DNA from 3 places in the Hahella sp. NBU794 genome. Region 3 is predicted to be linked to each of the others. Evidence: predicted binding sites of a transcription regulator. Region 3 holds the regulator's gene; each other region holds the start of a gene.

The links. Region 3 encodes LexA, which represses DNA repair genes until DNA is damaged. Its sites were predicted from a motif close to TACTGTNTANNTANACAGTA; they were not measured.
Positions count from the first base shown of each region.
Region 1: a site for LexA is predicted at 3,873-3,892, ahead of ACQYWX_RS07190 (YebG family protein). Genes of this name have one in related genera too.
Region 2: a site for LexA is predicted at 3,044-3,063, ahead of ACQYWX_RS06015 (PA0069 family radical SAM protein). Genes of this name have one in related genera too.

Region 1 covers NZ_CP192738.1:1,585,518-1,591,689, forward strand. Annotated here, with positions in the region: gene ACQYWX_RS07170 (hypothetical protein) at 1-755, opposite strand, end outside; gene ACQYWX_RS07175 (DUF6683 family protein) at 994-1,710, shown strand; gene ACQYWX_RS07180 (response regulator transcription factor) at 1,746-2,360, opposite strand; gene ACQYWX_RS07185 (ATP-binding protein) at 2,432-3,610, opposite strand; gene ACQYWX_RS07190 (YebG family protein) at 3,915-4,253, shown strand; gene codA (cytosine deaminase) at 4,294-5,544, opposite strand; gene leuA (2-isopropylmalate synthase) at 5,730-6,172, opposite strand, start outside.
Region 2 covers NZ_CP192738.1:1,340,407-1,346,578, forward strand. Annotated here, with positions in the region: gene ACQYWX_RS06005 (putative urea ABC transporter substrate-binding protein) at 1-843, shown strand, start outside; gene ACQYWX_RS06010 (acyl-CoA thioesterase) at 1,119-1,907, shown strand; gene ACQYWX_RS06015 (PA0069 family radical SAM protein) at 1,937-3,028, opposite strand; gene ACQYWX_RS06020 (phospholipase A) at 3,244-4,224, shown strand; gene ACQYWX_RS06025 (transglycosylase SLT domain-containing protein) at 4,393-5,151, shown strand; gene ACQYWX_RS06030 (hypothetical protein) at 5,262-5,525, opposite strand; gene parC (DNA topoisomerase IV subunit A) at 5,701-6,172, shown strand, end outside.
Region 3 covers NZ_CP192738.1:4,785,558-4,791,729, reverse strand. Annotated here, with positions in the region: gene ACQYWX_RS20900 (DUF1329 domain-containing protein) at 1-555, opposite strand, end outside; gene ACQYWX_RS20895 (DUF6586 family protein) at 1,108-1,566, shown strand; gene ACQYWX_RS20890 (hypothetical protein) at 1,725-1,970, shown strand; gene lexA (transcriptional repressor LexA) at 2,016-2,618, opposite strand; gene ACQYWX_RS20880 (NAD(P)H-dependent oxidoreductase) at 2,873-3,454, shown strand; gene ACQYWX_RS20875 (collagenase) at 3,622-5,472, shown strand; gene ACQYWX_RS20870 (hypothetical protein) at 5,528-5,767, opposite strand.

The DNA of each region.
Region 1 (6,172 bases), 3.2 Mb from region 3:
TGCCCCCAGTCTTGCTTCCGAGCCTGTTTGCAGGCGGGTATGTCGAGATCTGTGATCGCCGCGTCCATGTCCCGATACAGCTCGCCGTTTTTGAATAAAGTGTAAGGCTGAAAATGGATCAACATCATGCTGCCGTTGTAGCGGTGCTCACGGACGGCGAAGATTTTTTCTACGTCGCTGCTATCAGGGCCGGCGTCAGTAGAAATGCAGGACAAAGCGCTTTGTGAAAGCAGGACGGGATGCGCAGACTGTGGCTGTATTGTTTGATTATATCCGGGTGAATTGGTTGGCGGTTGTTTATGAGAGGCATCTGTAATGGCTGCGTACAGTTCAGGGTGCATTCGCATTGGATTGAAACGAACGTCTTCAAGCACGTCTGAGTATGTATCACAGAGTAAGTCTTGATGCTCATTCAGCTTTGCGAGCAATTTCTCCTCTACCTGCAACAGACTGCCGTCAATGGCTGGAGTGCGCTGTTTCAGGCTGTTTACGGATGCTTCAATCAGGTCCGCCTGATTTCGCTTACGCCAGGATTGGTAATGCGACGAGTTGGCCTTGACACCACAAAGACGGCGCAGAATGTCCATGGTTAGCACGGGGGTATAAAGCGTCATCACGGTTTTCACGCTGGGAGACGTCGACGCAAAAGCAGAAGAGGCCCCAGGCGGGCTGCTCAGAAACAGAAGCACGCCGAGCAGCATCGAAAAAGGAGCGGATTGGGCGTGGCCCCTGATGTTAATTCTTGTCGAAGTCATTGAACCTGGCTGGAGCATCATCAAGTAGTGGGCTGGTAAAGCTAACTAATTGAAGGGCAATAGATAAACTAGGGTTTCTCCCAGGTGTTTTCCTTTTGATTAAATCGTTTACCGTAATGCCTCGCATCAAAGCTCTGGCGTGTCGGCGAATGTAATTGAGGTGAGCTGTTTTTGTTGTCGCTGCGTTTCTATTGCAACTCTTCGCCGGGCTAGCGTCAGCCTAATGAGGAGACTTTAAATGAGAGTTCCTGGAATTCTATATTCCATTTTTTTACCGTTGTTGTGTCTTTGGGGACATACCGCTAAGGCATCCGGTGATGCACTGGATGATATCGCCGGCTCAATGAACTCCGCGTTTGAAATGGCGCTGAGTGAGACTGACAATACGGCTTCAGCCGCTGGCGGCGATAATGGGGCTGTGCCTGAAAAGGGCGCTTTCTTCACCCCATCAAAAGAAGTCAGTGCTGAGATCAAAGAAAAAATGATCACAGAAATGCTGAAAAAAGTTCCCGCCGATAAAGAGGCTGAACTGCGTGCGGCATTCGCCGAGATCGACATCATGCAGTTGATGGGCGATGCGGTGAAGAAAGACGGTTATCAGGCTAATGATTTGGCTCTGGCCATGGCGGCCTGGGTCACCACATCCTTTAGCATTCTCAATGATCAGGAAACCAACGACGCTGAAGATCGAGCAGTATGGAAGCAGTTTCGACAGGTGATTGCGACAAATCCTTCACTTGCCGGACTATCCGATCGGGATAAGCAAGTTACGGCGGAGACGCTGTACTGGTATTCCGCATTCGCCGCCAACGACTATCAGCAAGCCAAAGCGGGGACACCCGGGTGGAAGCTGGATGAGGTCAAAGACTATGTGAAACGTGATCTCAAGGCGCGCAAAATTCACCCCGAGCTGGTTACGATTTCCGCTGAAGGCGGTTTGGTTGCTCGTAAGTAATTTCGCCGTGCAGGGACGCACAGCCTTCTGTTCTTTTACTCATAGCCCAGAGAGAGTCTGACCAGATCCTGTACGTTACGAGCCCCCAATTTGCTCGCCATGTTGGCGCGATGCAGTTCCACGGTTTTCACGCTAATGCCAAGGATATCCGCAATGGTTTTATTCAGTTTTCCGGCGCACACATGGGTCAACACCTGGCGTTCCCTGGGGGATAAGCGTCCCAGCTTTTCCTTGGCCGCCTGTGGGTTGCGCAATGCGGACCCGGGTTCTGAAATAGCGCTTTTCACGGTTTCCACCAGAATGGAATTTTCGAAAGGCTTTTCCAGAAAGTTCGCTGCGCCCATGCGCATGGCGCTGACGGCTAAAGTGACGTCTGCGTGTCCGGTTATGAGAACGACGGGAATGGAAATACGACGTGCGCGTAGTTCCTCCATCAGCTCCAATCCATTCATGTCAGGCATGCGTAGATCGGTCACGACGCATTTGTCGCTCAATGGAATGCCTGCGTTTTCCAGTTGCTGAAGTCTCGCCAAAAGGCCTGTGGCCCGGTTGAAGTCTTCTACCTGTAAGCCGGCCGCTTCCAGCATCCAGACGGTGGAGCGGCGAAAGTCTTCGTTATCGTCTACTAATAAAATTTGTGCTGCGTTCATGCTTGTCTCTTCGAAAAGATGTATCCACAAAAATAATCTGCAGGGCCGCGTTTCTAACGGCTTGCCGTCACTTAGTCAGGAGGGCGTACAGGCGTCGCAGTTGCGGCTAGAGGCAAAGTGAAAGAGAAGACAGAGCCGCCATCGGGGTTATCCTTAAACTCCAGTGTTCCGTGATGAAGTTCGATAAAGGACTTGCTGATAGCGAGGCCTGCACCCATGCCATCAGGTTTGGTCGTGAAGAAGGGAGTGAACAGGCGATTGCGGAAATGTTGGGGAATGCCGCAGCCTTTATCTGTCACGCTGACTGTAACCCGGTCCTGGGAAATGACTTGGGCGTCCACAATGAGTTCACGTTCTTGGATTGGCGTGTCGCGCATGGCGTCCAGCGCGTTGCGAATCAAATTTCCCAGGGTTTGCTCGATCATGATTCTATCCACGCAGACATTGGGGATGTCCGCCGCTATCAGCAGGCGGGTCTTCACTTGGCGTCGATGAGTTTCGAGTTGAAGAAGCTCCAGCACGCCGCTGGCCAGCTGGCGCAAAGAAATTTCATCTGCGCGCGGCTCTCTCGACGTTACGAATTTTCGTATGCGGGCAACCACGGCCGCCGCCTGATGAGCCTGTCGAATCGCAAGCTGCACGGCTTCTTCCGGCTTATCGACGCCAGTATGCTTTTCAAGCAATAGCTTGGCGGCGTTAAGGTAATTGAGAATTGCGCCGATAGGCTGATTCAGTTCATGGGTCAAGGCTGTCGCCATCTCGCCAATCGACATGCTTTTGGAGGCTTGCTGCAACTGGGCGTGCATGTCTTCAGGTCTTAGCAGTAGTAGCGACGGCTCTTCCACTTTCTGCACCGATAACAATAATTTCACGCCTTCGGCATCATGAAACGGCGCGCTATTTAGCGTATAAAAATCGCCGGTTTCCGGGTGATGCGCTTGCAGCGAAAACGCGTCGCCTTTTAAGTGCGCCTCTTTGCTTTCAACAGGTTGAAATAGCTGCAGAAATGAGTCGCGATGCGACGTCAGGCGAGATTGCGTTTTTTGGTCGCCACTAAACTCACGTAGAAATAAAGTGTTACAGGCGATGAATTCACCTTGGCGAGAATGCACGGCGGCAGGATAGGGGAGAGCGTTCAAGAGTGGATATTTTGCACCGCCATGGGAGGCGTTGGCGGCTTTGGATTCCTTGTACGCAATGATGTCAGGCTGATACGCATTGGCTGCAAGCCTGTTTTTTAACATAAGCATCTTTCTGTCCTCCCTGCACTGTCAGATACCTGGATTAAACCTCGCATTCCCTAATTCTGATGAGCGAGAATGCCGCTTAATCCGAACGTCAAACTGGCGGTTATCCTAAATGCCTTGCGCGACGAGGCGCAATCATATATTCGGACTATTACCATTTGGTTATCTCTTGTGTTTGCAATAAAAATCTACTCATTGAGCCTTTATTTTCATGTGGTTACTGTGTTTGGATGAATCTTGTGTGACGCTATTGACCTGATCTTAAAACTGTATGAATATACAGAGGCTAATTTTAGGAGGCGACAAAATGGCCGTAGTGACCCTGTATATGAGTGACAGAGACCCATCACAACAGATGTTTAAATCCAAGAAAGAAGCTGACGATCATGACAAAAAGCTTGAGCTCGCCGAAGGCGTGTCTCATTTCCTGGCGCAACGCCTGACTTCTTTGAATGAAGGTTTGGCGGAAGAAATTGGCATGCTGGTCGCTAATCACAAGGAAGCGTTCGCAACCGCGTTCAAAGGCAAGGTTGACGTCTTGTTTGAAGAGTCGCCAGAGCCTGCTCCCAGCGCAGAAGAAGAGACTAAAGAGAGCGCCAAGGTTAAAGACAGCGGCAAAGTGCGGGCGATAGCCGGCAAGGGCTGATGAGAAGGGACGTTGTCAGCGTCCCTTGGGTGTAAACAGTCTAAAGCTGAATGTTTTGCGTCACCACCGCCGGTGTTTGTTGCATGATGATGTCGCCTGCGCGAATGGAGGCTGTCACCACGCTTTGGCGGCGCAAGACTTCATAGTCGTCAGGTCCGTCCAGCAGGATGAAGTTGGCGGGTTTGCCGACTTCTACGCCGTAACGATCTTGGATGTTCAGCACTTTGGCGCTGTTATGACTGATCAGGTCCAGCGCATTGCGGTAGTCGTCGTAGCCCATCATATGGCATATGTGCAGCGCGAAGTCCAAGGTGCGCAGCAGATTGCCATTGCCCAGGGAGTACCATGGGTCCTGAATGGAGTCTTGACCGAGGCCGACATTGAGGCCCGCTTCTAACAGCTCTTTCACCCGAGTGACGCCGCGACGTTTGGGGAAGTTGTCGAACCTGCCTTGCAAATGAATGCTTTCTGTTGGGCAAGATACAAAGTTTATCTGTGACATTTTCAGCAGGCGAAACAGGCGGCTACAGTAAGCGTTGTCGTAGGAGTGCATCGCCGTGGTGTGGCTGGCGGTTACCCGATGCCCCATATCGCGCTTCAATGCTTCCGCCGCCAGTACTTCCAGGAACCTGGAGCCGGGATCGTCTATTTCGTCGCAGTGCACGTCGACAAGGCGGTCGTATTTTTCCGCCAGATCCATAAGGATTTTGACTGACTCCACGCCATAGTCGCGGGTGAACTCGAAATGAGGAATGCCGCCAACCACATCGACGCCCATCTCGACGGCTTTTTCCATCAATTGAACGCCATTGGGATAGGAAAGAATGCCTTCCTGTGGAAACGCCACCAGCTGCAGCTCAATCCAGGGCGCTACTTCCTGTTTGATCTCAAGCAGGGCTTCCAGCGCCGTCAATGTTGGATCGGTGACATCTACATGAGAGCGTACGGCCTGCACGCCGTATTGGGTCAGCATTTTCAGGGTGCGGCGCGTACGCTGCTTAACGTCTTCATGGGTCACCATGGCTTTGCGCTCAGACCAGCGCTCTATGCCCTCAAATAATGTGCCGCTCATGTTCCAACTAGGCTCGCCCGCGGTGCCTGTCGCGTCCAGATGGATATGGGGCTCTACAAAGGGGGCGCTGACAAGACGCTCGCCAGCGTCCAGCAAAATTTCCACGTCCGACTGCGGAAGCTCCGCCATGGGCAATATGGCGCTGATCTGGCCCTGGTTAATCTGAATGGCGTATAAACCGTCCTGGCCGCGTAAACGGACGTTGGTGACGTATTTCATTGAGGGACTCACCTGATTATTTATTCTGAAGCGGACATTTTCCGTAAATGACCTGCAACTGTCGACAGCTTCCAGCAATATCAGGGGTTAGCAATATCAAATGACAGGCGTGAGAGGTTGTAATGATGGGACGTATGAGAGGGACAAAAAAAGGGCCCTGATGCAGGGCCCAATGGGGTATAGAGTTAGACGGCTTCCTTTTGATTGCTGTCGGCGGCGATTTGGGCGTGTCTGCCCACGGTCGACAACAGCGCCTGCAGGGTAGCGGTGGTGGTGTCTTCCGCCAAAGCGGCGGCGCTGAATGGCGCGCCGTTGATCATGACTTTGATGCAGGCGAGGGCGTTGGCGTCTGTGCCTTCGCCAAGCGCGAATTCATCGTAAGCCTCTACGGCGATGCTAATGCGGTAGCGACTCTCCAACGCGGCGGCCACCGCCTCCACGCCGCCATGACCTTGGCCGCGGATGCCGGAGATAATGGCGTCGTCGCCGAATTCAATTTGCACCTGCACGGCTTCGTCAGTTCTATGCATATCGTAGGTGCGCAACCGCCATCCTTTGGGCGTGCTCAGGTAGCGCTCCTCAAACAAGCGATGGATGGTGCGGGAGTCAATTTCACCGCCTTCGGACT
Region 2 (6,172 bases), 3.4 Mb from region 3:
TACGTCGAGTCCATCAACCTTTATACCGCCAGCGACTTTGACGCGGTCACCGCGACTAATATGGACGCACTGACGATTCCTTCCGTCAGCGGCGTGGACACGCAGGCGATTATCGTCGGCGACTATTCCAACGGCAACGACGGTATCGTCGTGAAAGGCGCGCACAGCGTGGCGGAGTTGAAAGGTCGGGAAATCAACTTGGTGGAGTTTTCCGTATCCCATTACATGCTGGCGCGTGCACTGGATAAAAACGGGATGTCTGAAAGAGACGTCACGGTAGTGAATACCTCTGATGCGGACATCGCCAGCGCCTTTATCTCCAGCTCCAAAGGCGCGGTGGTGACCTGGAATCCGCCTTTGCAGCAGGCGCGTAACGCCAAGGGCGCGCAGATGATTTTTGACTCGTCCATGATTCCAGGTGAAATTCTGGATATCACATTTGTGAAGACAGACGCGGATGAGCGTTTCAAGAAAGCCCTTACCGGCGCTTGGTATGAAACCATGGCGACCATAAGCGGCGGCGCCGGCAGCAAAGAAGCGATCGAGTATATGGCGGAAGCCACTGGCGCCACGGTGCCTGAGTTTAAAGCTCAGCTGCGCACCACCGCGATGTTCTACACGCCAGCCGAAGCCCGCGACTACACCAAGTCCGACGCGATTGAGAAGACCATGGAGTACGTGCGTCAGTTCAGCTTTGACAAAGGTTTGTTTGGCGCTACCGCGCAGTCGGCTGACTTTGTCGGCATTCAGTTCGATAACGGCAAAGTGCTGGGTGACGAGAAAAACGTCAAGCTGCGCTTTACCAGTAAATATATGGACATGGCCGCACAGGGTTCCCTGTAACAGGCTTTTTGTCCTAGCGGGCGGGAAAGGCGATATCCCGCCCGTGCAGGCTTCAGTTTGCAGCTTTGAGTCGGTGGAATTGAAACCGGTTGGAAGGGGGATGGTGGAGCCTTGCAATTTAAAGTTAATGCTGTAAACATCGTTCGGTCGCAAGTGACGGCGACCGGCGAATAACGCCCGATCCTGTGTGCGCCTGATGGCGTGTAGCAGTATGACGTCAGGAGGCCAGGACATTTTTCGTCATGAAGCAATGTAAGCAATAAAGGTGAATTCCAATGCTTTTTTCCAAGCTCCTGGGAGAAGTTAGCGACTCAGTATGCGATGTAGAAATCGCCGAGGACTGGTCCCAAGGTCGCTCGACCTTTGGAGGGCTGGTAGCGGCGTTTATCTACGAAGCCATGCGCCAGTCACTCTCCGAGGATCGCCCACTGCGTGAATTTAATATCTCGTTCGTCTCCCCCGTCGCCCCTACTAAATTGACCGTCGCCAGCGAGTTATTGCGCGAAGGCGGTTCAGTCAGCCAGGTGTTGGGCCGCGCTATTCAACAAGGGGAAGTGAAAGCCACGGCTTTCGCCAGTTTCGGCAAGGCGCGGGACACCATCATCAATGCGTCCGGGGAAGCGACGCCAGAAGCGAAGGCCCCTGATCAGTGTATTGAAATGCCCTACATTAAAGGCGTCACGCCCGAGTTTACCCAGCATTTCAACTACTACTACGCCTATGGCAACCTGCCGTTCTCCGGCGTGCAGTCGAGAGAAATGGGTGGCTGGGTGCGCTTCCGCCAGCCGGAACCAGCGATGACTCTGGGGCACATTCTTGGATTGGTGGACGCCTGGCCGCCAGCGACCTTGCCTTGGGTGAAAGCGCCGGCTCCCGCCAGCACGCTGACCTGGTCTATTCAGTTCCCGCAGCCAACGCCATCAATTCAGCCGGATGAGCTGTGTCTGTATAAGGCATACGTTGAGCACGCTTCGGAAGGGTATGCTTATACCCGCTCCAAGTTGTGGAACGCCAAAGGCGAGTTGGTGGCGCTCAGCCAGCAGACCGTAACGGTATTCGGCTAAGCCGTACAGAGCGAGCCATAGGGCTCGCTCTACAAGGAAAACAGATCAATCTGCCTGGATGCCCCTGGCGGGGTGAACAGGTCTGTGCGCAGTGGAGAGTCCCGTCGTAGATTAAGTCCATTGCGCTTGGCGGCGATACTAAAGCGTTGCTCGATCAGGCGGGCGAAGTGTCCCACGCCGCTTTGGCGAGTGCGGAAATCAGACTGATACAGCTCGCCATTTCTGCACTCTCTCAGCAAGTTGAGCGCCTTCTCCTTGCGCAGCGGATAGTGCTGCTGCAGCCAGTTTTCGTAAAGCTCCTTTAACTGATGAGGCAATCGCAACAGGATATAGCCGGCATTGAGTGCGCCGGCGTTGGCGCATTGGGTAACGATATCTTCAATTTCCGGATCGTTGATGCCGGGGATCACCGGAGCCACCATGACGCCAACGGGGATGCCTTCCCGGCGCAAGGTCTCTATCGCTTTGAGACGCGCTTTGGGACTCGCCGCGCGGGGTTCCAGGATATTTTTCAGTTTCACGTCCATGGTGGTGACGCTGATCATGACTTTGACCAGATTCTGAAACGCCAGCTCCCGCAATAGATCAATATCGCGCAGTATGAGGTTGCTCTTGGTGATCAGTGTAACCGGGTGCTTGGTATCCACCATGACATTGAGCAGACTGCGGGTGATTTTTAGTTGCCTTTCGGAGGGCTGATATGGGTCGGTGTTGCCGCCGATAGCAATGGTTTCGCAGCGGTAATTGCGCTGATCCAGAAAGACCCGCAGCTTTTCCGCTGCATTGGTTTTGCAGTAGATCTTGGTTTCAAAGTCGAGGCCCAGCGACAGATCCAGGTACTCATGACTGGGGCGGGCGTAGCAGTAGACGCATCCATGTTCACATCCCTGATAGGGATTGATGGAGTAAGTGAAGGGAATATCGGGGGAATTATTCTTGCTGACAATGGACTGACAGCTTTGCTGGATATATTCCGTTTGCGGGTGCTTCTGATAAGCTTCGTCGTGGACTTCGCTCCACGCGGCGATTTCAGCGGGATCGCTCTCGCTGCGTTGCGGGTGAAAACGATTGTGTGGATTGGTCCCGGTTCCACGCCCTTTGCTTGCTTCGCCGTATTGCATAACCTGCCTCCAAAATACTGTTTAAATGTACAGTATTTTGTTTGGGGACGGCAACAGGAATTTTCTGCGGTATGTTCGGATCGTAATTTCGGGCTCAAACATAAATGATTGTAAGCTTTCGCGTATGATGTTAAATACGCTTTTGCTTCAGTGGGTTAGGAAGAAATGGTGATTTAATGCGTTGGGGATTGTGTCTTTTGTTACTCGGGGCGACGATGGTTTTCGCCGAAGAAAACGAGACGCCTATATTGGCGTGCTATGAGCTGGAGGATGTACAGCAACGCCTGATTTGTTATGACAGCGTAGCCAAATCCCTGGGCAAGGAAGACGATCCCCAAACGGGCGCGGTAGAGGAGCAGAATGATGACCCCCTAGGCGATATCCGGCAACCCAGCGATATCGATAAGCGCCTGGAGTTTGAAACGACTTTCTCCGACAACCGATTCCTCATTATCCCTCACAAGCCCAACTATCTGCTGTTGTATTCCTATGTGGACGACCCCAACGAGATGCCATACAGCCCGACCAGAGAGCCTAGTATGGACCTGGAGAGTCAAAAGCACTCGGAGACTAAGTTCCAGATTAGTTTCAAAGTGCAATTGGCGCGTAACTTTATCCCCGAGCCCATGAGCCTCTGGTTTGCCTATACTCAGGTCTCTTTCTGGCAGTTGTATAACCAGTCACTGTCCGCGCCTTTTCGGGAAACCAATTACGAGCCCGAGCTGATTTTTTTGTTCCGTAATAACCTGAGCCTGTTTGGCTACACCTCTGAGCACTATGTGCTGGGATTGAGTCATCAGTCGAATGGGCGCACCGAGCCGACGTCGCGAAGCTGGAACCGCATCTATACGGCGTTCCTGTTCAATCAGGGAAGTATGACTTTCAGCGTTAAACCCTGGTGGCGACTGCCGGAAAGCGGGGATGACGACGACAACCCCGATATTCACAACTATATGGGGTACGCAGAGTTTGGGGCGACCTATAAGCATAATGAGAACGTGGCCAGTATGCGCCTGTTCAACAACTTCCGCCGCAATGACAACCACACCACGGTGCAACTGTCCTACAGCTTCCCCTTGCAGGGGCGTTTGAAGGGATATATCGAGTATTACGATGGCTATGGCGAGAGTCTGATCGACTATAACCACCGCACGCAAAGGATTGGCTTTGGGGTGTTGCTCACAGACTGGTATTAAACTAAATGTCTGACGAGTCCGCCGGCCCGACGCCATCGCGCCGGCGAGTTTTTTTAATTATTTTGCTTTTGCTTAATTTTCAATAACAAAATACCAACGCGGCTTAAACAGCTTAAATTCCCTCGAAAATTAGAATGGCTCCATACAGATGTGATGGAGAAAGTGGGAATGAAGCAGAAAGTGGTCGCCGCTCATCCTTTAATTGAACAATATATCACGCCACTGTTTATCGCATTTATCGCCGCCTGCATGCTCGGCCTTGTCGTCAGCGCTTGGCGTTTTGGAGGGATGCAGAGCCTGTTTAATGCTCAAACAAGTCACGGGCAGTTACTGCCAGACGCCGACGCTTTGCACGCTGCTTACTATTCTAATGCTGATCCGATTCACGATGCGGATCGCTTTCCGGGTCATGTGCCTCAATACGCTTACGCCAAAGAAGTGCGCAAGGTGGCGGTAGAGCTGGATATGGAAGAACGTCTGCTATACGCCGTCGCCAGAACGGAATCCAGTTTGCGGTCAGACGTGCGTAGCGACAGGGGCGCTATGGGCCTGATGCAGGTGGTGGCGGGAGCGGGTGGCCGTGAAGCCTACAAGCGTCTGTACAAAAAGTCGCGAAACCCTACGGAAAAGGAACTGGCTGACCCTTATACCAATCTCAAGCTGGGCGGCGCTTATCTGAAAATTCTGAGACACCGCTACTTTGGTCAGGTCGAAGATCGGACGGTGCAGACCATGCTGGTGCTGGCGGCCTACAACTGGGGGCCGAGCAATGTACGACGGAAAATCGTCGGAAAATTCCCAGTACAAACTCGTGAGCAAGTGTTAAAAGCGCTGCAGCAGGACGCGCCCACAGAGACATATCAGTACGTCAGAAAAGTGATGCGTTATATGGATGAGTTCGCCAAGCTTTCCGGTCGGCCCGCGTAGGCTTATTGTTTTTAGTCGCCTGCGGTGACTCGGGTTTCCAGCCTGTGGAAAGTAGCGTTAGGGATGAGCGAATAAGCTCTTATTATGAATGAGAGGGCGGATAAATCCGGCTACTGCTTTTTCTTGATGGTTCTTACTGCGGCGATAATGCTCGCCAAAACAATACTGGCGCTTAAGTAGTAAGGCGCCGCCTGCCAATGTCCTGAAATGAGATAATCCATCGCCATCATCACCAGGAACGCGCTCATGCAAAATGGAAACAGGAACGGGGCCAGTTTGGCTCCGAGCACTGGAAATTTTGCTGGAAGCTGCGGAGCGGAAGGCTTGGCTGCGGCCAACTGCTCTTTCTGTTGAACGAAAATTTTGAATAACAAGTTAGCCTCCTTTGTTAAATGGAGTGAGGCGATCTTAGTGATTGCAGACCTTGCTCAAAATGCGTACAAGCCGCTACGTAGCAATGCGAATTTGACTTTATCTTGGGCCAGACCTTGCGTAGAGTACGGGTTTTGACAAATTCGAATGACGAGCTGAGCGAGCATTTAAGAATCTATGAGCATGATGTTTGAAGAGGGGATTGAGCGTCGTCCGCTAAAGGAATATACGGAAAAAGCCTACCTTGATTATTCCATGTACGTCATTCTGGATCGGGCGCTTCCCCATATCGGCGATGGCCTGAAGCCGGTGCAACGGCGCATTGTTTACGCCATGTCCGAACTTGGCCTGAGCGCCGCCTCCAAGCACAAAAAATCCGCCCGTACCGTGGGGGATGTGTTGGGTAAATTCCATCCTCATGGCGACTCCGCCTGTTATGAAGCCATGGTGTTGATGGCGCAGCCTTTTTCCTATCGTTATCCATTGATTGATGGACAAGGCAACTGGGGTTCTGCGGATGACCCCAAATCTTTCGCCGCCATGCGTTACACCGAAGCTCGTCTGGCGAAGTACGCGGAAGTGTTGTTAAGTGAAATCGGTCTGGGCACGGTGGACTGGGTTCCCAACTTTGACGGCAGCCTGGATGAGC
Region 3 (6,172 bases):
TGCGAGCTTGGCGGGAGCGACGACCTCCGTCTTGAGATAGAAGATTTTGTTATCGATGTCTTCCGGGCGATTGTGCTGCTGAGCATACACAAAGAAATACTCATAGTCGGTTGTCACCGGCGTGTAAGAACCGTCTGGAAGTGTGGCGGCGAACGAAGAACGAAATGAAGCCTCTTCGCCCCGGTAGCGCAGGATATGGTTCCAGATAATCTCCACCCCTTGATTGGGGATCGGAAATGGACTGGTGATCAGCGATCCTTTAACGCCTGTTCCACGAGGCATTAGTTCCGCCTTGGCGGCGTTTTGTTTCAGAGCGGCGTAGACGTGGTCAGGGTAAGACGCGCTGCGGCGGCTGGGATACACTTTCAGAATGTAATCGCTTGGATACTTCTGCAGCAGAGCCTTGTGGCCTTCGGTCAGTTTGTCTGAATAATCCTGTGCATTGCCGGCGTTAATGATGAAGCGTGGAACGTCCGCATCGAAGGGGTCAGCATGCCATTTATCTGGATTATAATTCGCAGGCGGCTGCTTAATGCCTCCATCCCAAGAGGGCACTTCCCCCCCTTCGCTACCGGCCCTCTCGGCGCCAAGCGGCGTGAGATCCCGGTCCAAACGTGCCACCTGATCCGGCGGCGCCTTAGCTGTGGCGTTTTGCGCGATTAGTGAAAATACGAGTAATACCAGTGCGTTATTTATATTTTTTCTTGCGTTACGGCTATAAGCCATGTCTTTCTCACTCTCTTTCTAGAAGTAACAGACAGTTCCCTTACTTTCTCTCCCTGGACAAAATTATAGCAGTCTAAAATATTATTCTAGTTTTCTCACTAGCGCCTTTGTTAGCGTTTATGGCGGGTTGCTGCTGAACGTTAACTTGTGTAAGGGGCGAGCCTGAGGATCGGGTGCTAAGCTATGAGAAAGGGGCTGCTGATAGTTTGTCGCCATTTTGCGGAAGCCTGAGTCGAGGGAGTCAGCAATGGTAGGAAATCTAGGCGTCTAAACGAATCGGAATTGCGCCTCAGGAAATAGTCCGGAGGGGAATTTTTTATTAAAGAACTTATGGTTAAAAACCTATACACTAACAAAGAGCAATTGTTGATGAGTTAAGGTATGTCCGATAAGTGGCTGACTTATGTTAATGAAAACCTGTTTTTCGCCAAGCTGCAGTTGCAGTGGAGGGATGCATCCTCAACGGTGGCGGAAAAGCAATGCGCCGGACGGGCGGCTTTGCGTTTTCTGCAGCAGGCATATGTCGGCTTCTTGAATGAGCTTGCGGAGCAGCGTCGCATCAAAGTTAAAATTGAGACGCTCGCTGACTTGGAAGGAGAGTTGGAAGTTGAATCGCCAGAAGTAATCAGCATGAAGCTGGCGGTGGAGCAACCCGATTCCTGGCTGGCTCAACTGCTAAAACAATTTGGGGACATATCTCGCCCCCGAAAAAATGAAACGCCGCAAAATGAAAATATTATCGCCGCCACGTCAGCTCCATATGTGATGGAGTTAGTGGTGATACTGGAGTCCATGCAGGCGTTCATCAACGAGATGAGAGAGCACAGTTTTGAGTGGTAGAGGTAAGCTTGAATGAAAGAAACCCTCTCAGGCCTCGACTGATAACAGCTTAGGAAAATGATTGAGGCGCCTGTGGCTAGTTTTCTGATTTGTTCGCTCCCGGGTGTTGGGACGATGGAAAACATTTCAGTGAGAACTTACGAGTAGGAGATTTGGAAATGGCATCAAGCTTCTTTGAAATTGTTCAATTGCCGAATGGCGATTTCGCTTTGCAACCCATGGGAGGCGGAAGCGAACATTTGGTGAAAATCAGCTTCGGTCAGGAAGCCAAGGCATATCTGGCGGAAAATGACGCAGCTGTTGCGCATGCAATGATTAATGCGGCGATTAAATTGGTAGGAGATATGCGGGAAGAGGCGATTCGTCAGTCTGAGGCGGAAGAAAAGCCGAAAACCGTACACTAAAGGCCCCGGCTGCCCATACAAGGGCAGTCGGCGCTTCGTTCCCTGTTAGCGGCGAATAACGCCGACGCCCAGTCCTTCGATGTCCAGCGGTTGTTGCGACAGATTCACTTCAATTGGCTCAAACTCTTCGTTTTCCGGCAATAAAAGCACTTTGTTTTTTTGACGCTGAAAGCGCTTTACAGTCACTTCATCGCCAATGCGCGCAACCACAATTTGCCCGTTGTGGATATCGGTCGTGCGATGCACCGCCAGTAAATCACCGTCGAGTATTCCCACGTCCTTCATGCTCATGCCTTTGACACGAAGAAAATAATCGGCGGAAGGAGTAAAGAAGGATGGAGGCAGTTCGCAATATTCTTCAATATTTTCCTGGGCCAGAATGGGGTAGCCCGCTGCAACCTGACCGACAATTGGAATCCCCTGATTTTGCGTTTCCGTCGCTGGCAACCTGATGCCGCGAGAGGCGCCGGGAACCATCTCGATAGCGCCTTTCTTCGCCAGAGCTTTCAGGTGCTCTTCCGCAGCGTTAGCGGAGCGAAACCCCAGACGATTAGAAATCTCCGCCCGGGTAGGTGGATAACCCGTTTCCTCAATATGCTCGCGAATCAGTTGTAAAACCTGCTCCTGGCGCTTGGTTAGCTTAATCACTCCACCCTCCGGGGACCCTAAAAGGTCTGATAAAATTCTGTGTATACTATATGTTTATCCATGTCTGTTTATGTATACAGTAATGGTTTGGGCAAGTAAAGAAAAAATGTCTAAGTGACTGAGGATTAAGATGAAAACTCTCATGACGGACCACTTATCAAGTAAAGCTGTTGAATATTGATCAGCAACAAATGCCCGCCTTGGTTAATTGAGAAAAATATAAAATAGATGATTAGTCTCTCAGGGAGCAGCCTATGGGGGCGCGTATTTTGATTATTCAGGGGCACCCTGATCCACGGGGAGGCCGGTATTGTCATGCCTTGGCTGACGCGTATGCAGACGGCGCGGTGGCGGCGGGGCATGACGTGCGTAGGCTGGCGGTGGCGACAATGAATTTTCCCTGGTTGCGTTCAAAGCAGGAGTTTGAAGAACAACCGCCGCCGGAATCGATTATCGCTGCGCAAAAAGAAATCCAATGGGCCGAATGTCTGTTTATTGTTTATCCGCTATGGATGGGAGATCTTCCTGCGATATTAAAAGCATTCCTGGAGCAGACGCTACGGCCGGGGTTTGCTGTAAGCGGTGGCGATAAGTGGCCCAAAAGGCTATTGAAAGGGCGCAGAGCGCGTATTGTCGTAACGATGGGGATGCCTGCGTTTGTCTATCGCTGGTTTTATCGTTCGCATAGTTTAAAAAGTCTAAAACGTAATATCTTGGGTATTTGTGGCGTTTCGCCGGTCCAGGCGTCGCTGATTGGCGCGGTGGAGGATTCTGATTCGCGGTCCCGAAAACACTGGCTGGATAGAATGCGCAGGTACGGCGGTAAAGCGATATAGCCTTTGGTTTAGTCATTGCCTTATCTGCTTGGCGGCTTTGATACAATTTGATGCTTTTCTTAGACAGACCGATAACTTCTATCGGTATATCTTCATGGCCCGTGCGGTAAAGCTCATAATCCGCAGCGTACTTTTCATATCAGTTGTAAATCTCTTCAGGAATCGTCATGACGCCAGCGAACAGATGGTTTAGAGCCCCCTTTGTGGTTGGCGTTGTCTTTCTTATTCTCACTGTCAGCGCAATGACATGGTCAAAGGGCGGTGGGGAGCTTTTTAAGTATTTTCGACACAACTCGGAGCAGCCGGAAAAGTTATCAGAACTGCCTCCGCCGCTGCCGGCATACAGTCGAGCAAAAGAGGACGAGCCTTACTACGAGGAAGAGAGTAAGCCTGACTGCTATTTGGATGGACTTTCGGGGCTCTCGGGTGACGAATTTGTTCTGGCCATATGGGGAATGGATCATGATTGTGTGAGGGACTTGGTCTTCATGGAGGAACAAGCTCTTCTCAATGTATTCTCAGAAGCCAACATGTCAGTCGTGGCGCAAGCGGCCACTTCAGAATCATCTTATTTTCAAGAAGATAATATCTATGAACTGACGAACCTCATTCAATATCTGCATGCGGGATATGTGCTGGAAAGAAACCGCCCGCGTAAGAAGAAGCTATATGGAAAGACGTTGCAGAAACAGGTTGCGGTAGTTGTCGTTCAAGTTACCAATAATGCTCTTCAAGGCGCCATTGGAGCAGATCGCGCGCGATTGACGGAGTTGTCTTTTAAACTGGTAAACACTTCTGATAATCAGGGAGTGGTTGTCAATGAGTCCGTCGCCTGGTTAGAGAAACTGGGCCCGCTGACCGACGCCAATGAGCGTTATGATTTAGCGTTAAACGAGCTTTTCAATATCTACTATAAAGGCCATGACAATGACGCCTTTGTCGACATCGCCTCTCATGATGCGCAGATTCCTAACGCGCTTTATCGCTTCATTGTTGATAAAGATTCGTGGTTGGTAGGCAGCCGGGAGTATCTATTGATGAATGCCGTCAAAGAGCTCGGGCGCTTTCTGCAGTATAAAACGATACGGGATGATACAGGCCACTTCATACGTAACCTGATTAACAGATATGACCTGAGTCGTGACACCGCGAATGTGTGGAGCATTTTGGCCGGCTCAGTGGATTACTACGATAAGTCGAACTGCAGGCTTTACAACGCTTGCGATTATAGAAAGCGCGTCGAGACTGTTATTTTGCGCCGAGAGCGCATGTGTGGCGAGACGGTCAGAATAAGGGCTCAATCCATGACGGAGGAGCAGTTTGACTCCGCCTGTGAGGCTTTGTCCCGGCGCGAAGATGTCTTTCACCAGATGCTGAACAGTGAACGAGAGCCCGTTGCTGAGGATCAGAACGACACTCTGGAAATGGTCATATTTAAAGATTCAGACACATTCGTTGACTTGGGCTGGCTATTGTTTGATTCCGATGCAGTGACCGCTGGCGGCGTTTTCTATGAGGGCGATCCTTTTGATGAAGCTAACCAGGCGCGAGTGCTGGCTTATCAGTCAGAAGAGGTCTCAGACTCGCATCAGATACTGAATCTGGATCATGAGTTTGTGCATTATCTGGACGGGCGATTCACCATGTATGGTTTGGAGTCGGAGTACATTGAAGATAATGTTTGGTGGGCCGAAGGCGTCGCCGAATACATTGCCTTACAGGATCATTATCCAGATGCAGAAGAAGCGGCTTTGTCAGAAATGGTGCGTTTCTCGGATATCATACACTCCAACTACAAGAGCGATGAGTCACGTATTTATCATTGGGGTTATTGGGCGGTGCGGTATATGTTCGAACAACGTCCAGATGATGTTGAACAATTGGTGAAGTGGTTCCGGCAAGGGCGCTACGAGGATTACCAGGACTGGTTGAAAGATGAGGCGAAATACTTGGATGCGGATTTTGCAGAGTGGATGACGACGATCAAAAAGGAGCTTCAGGCCGCCTCTGGCATTTAAAGTAAAAGCCAAATCCCTGGCGTATTGATTAATAAATCCGTGCTCGTAAATTTCGTTAGCCGTTTCGGCGGGATAACTGAGCTGTCTTAGAAGGCTCTGGGGTGATATCGGTCATTGACTGAATTGAGGGGATGGCTGCGTCAAATTGTTGCTCATCCTCTTTGGCTTCTATATTTGCGCAGAACTCCATCAGCCAAGCATACCCGTAAGGGGTTATCTGTTCGGTATAACGCAGCAACTCCGCGATGCGGAATAAGTCGTTAACGACCTTCTGCGAAGGGGACGTCTGATTCACTGTTACTCCTTAAACCTGTGTTCAATGATGCCCTAAGGGCTAGTGCAATTGTATTTTTGGAAGGAAATGGTATTTGTCTTGTTATGACGGGGCAAGAGGGGGTATGGCCTAGGTCATATGTGGGGGGGGGGCGTAACAAGGACGGACCAAGCGTCCAAGGAGAGTCACCTTAGTAATTGGACCGATAGATCTCTGTAAAAGGATGATTGGTTAAAGATCCCCATAATTAGATGAGAAGCCATCATAGCTATAGTGATTATCAGCGTTGCATGAATTTATTGAATTGATGATCTGACGGAAACTATTCCATGTCGTCGCCTGCTCTGGATTGTTATCGTCTAACTTGGTGTTTCTCGTGAACAACTTTCAGCAAAGCGTATATCCAACGTTGGAGTCGTGGGCGAC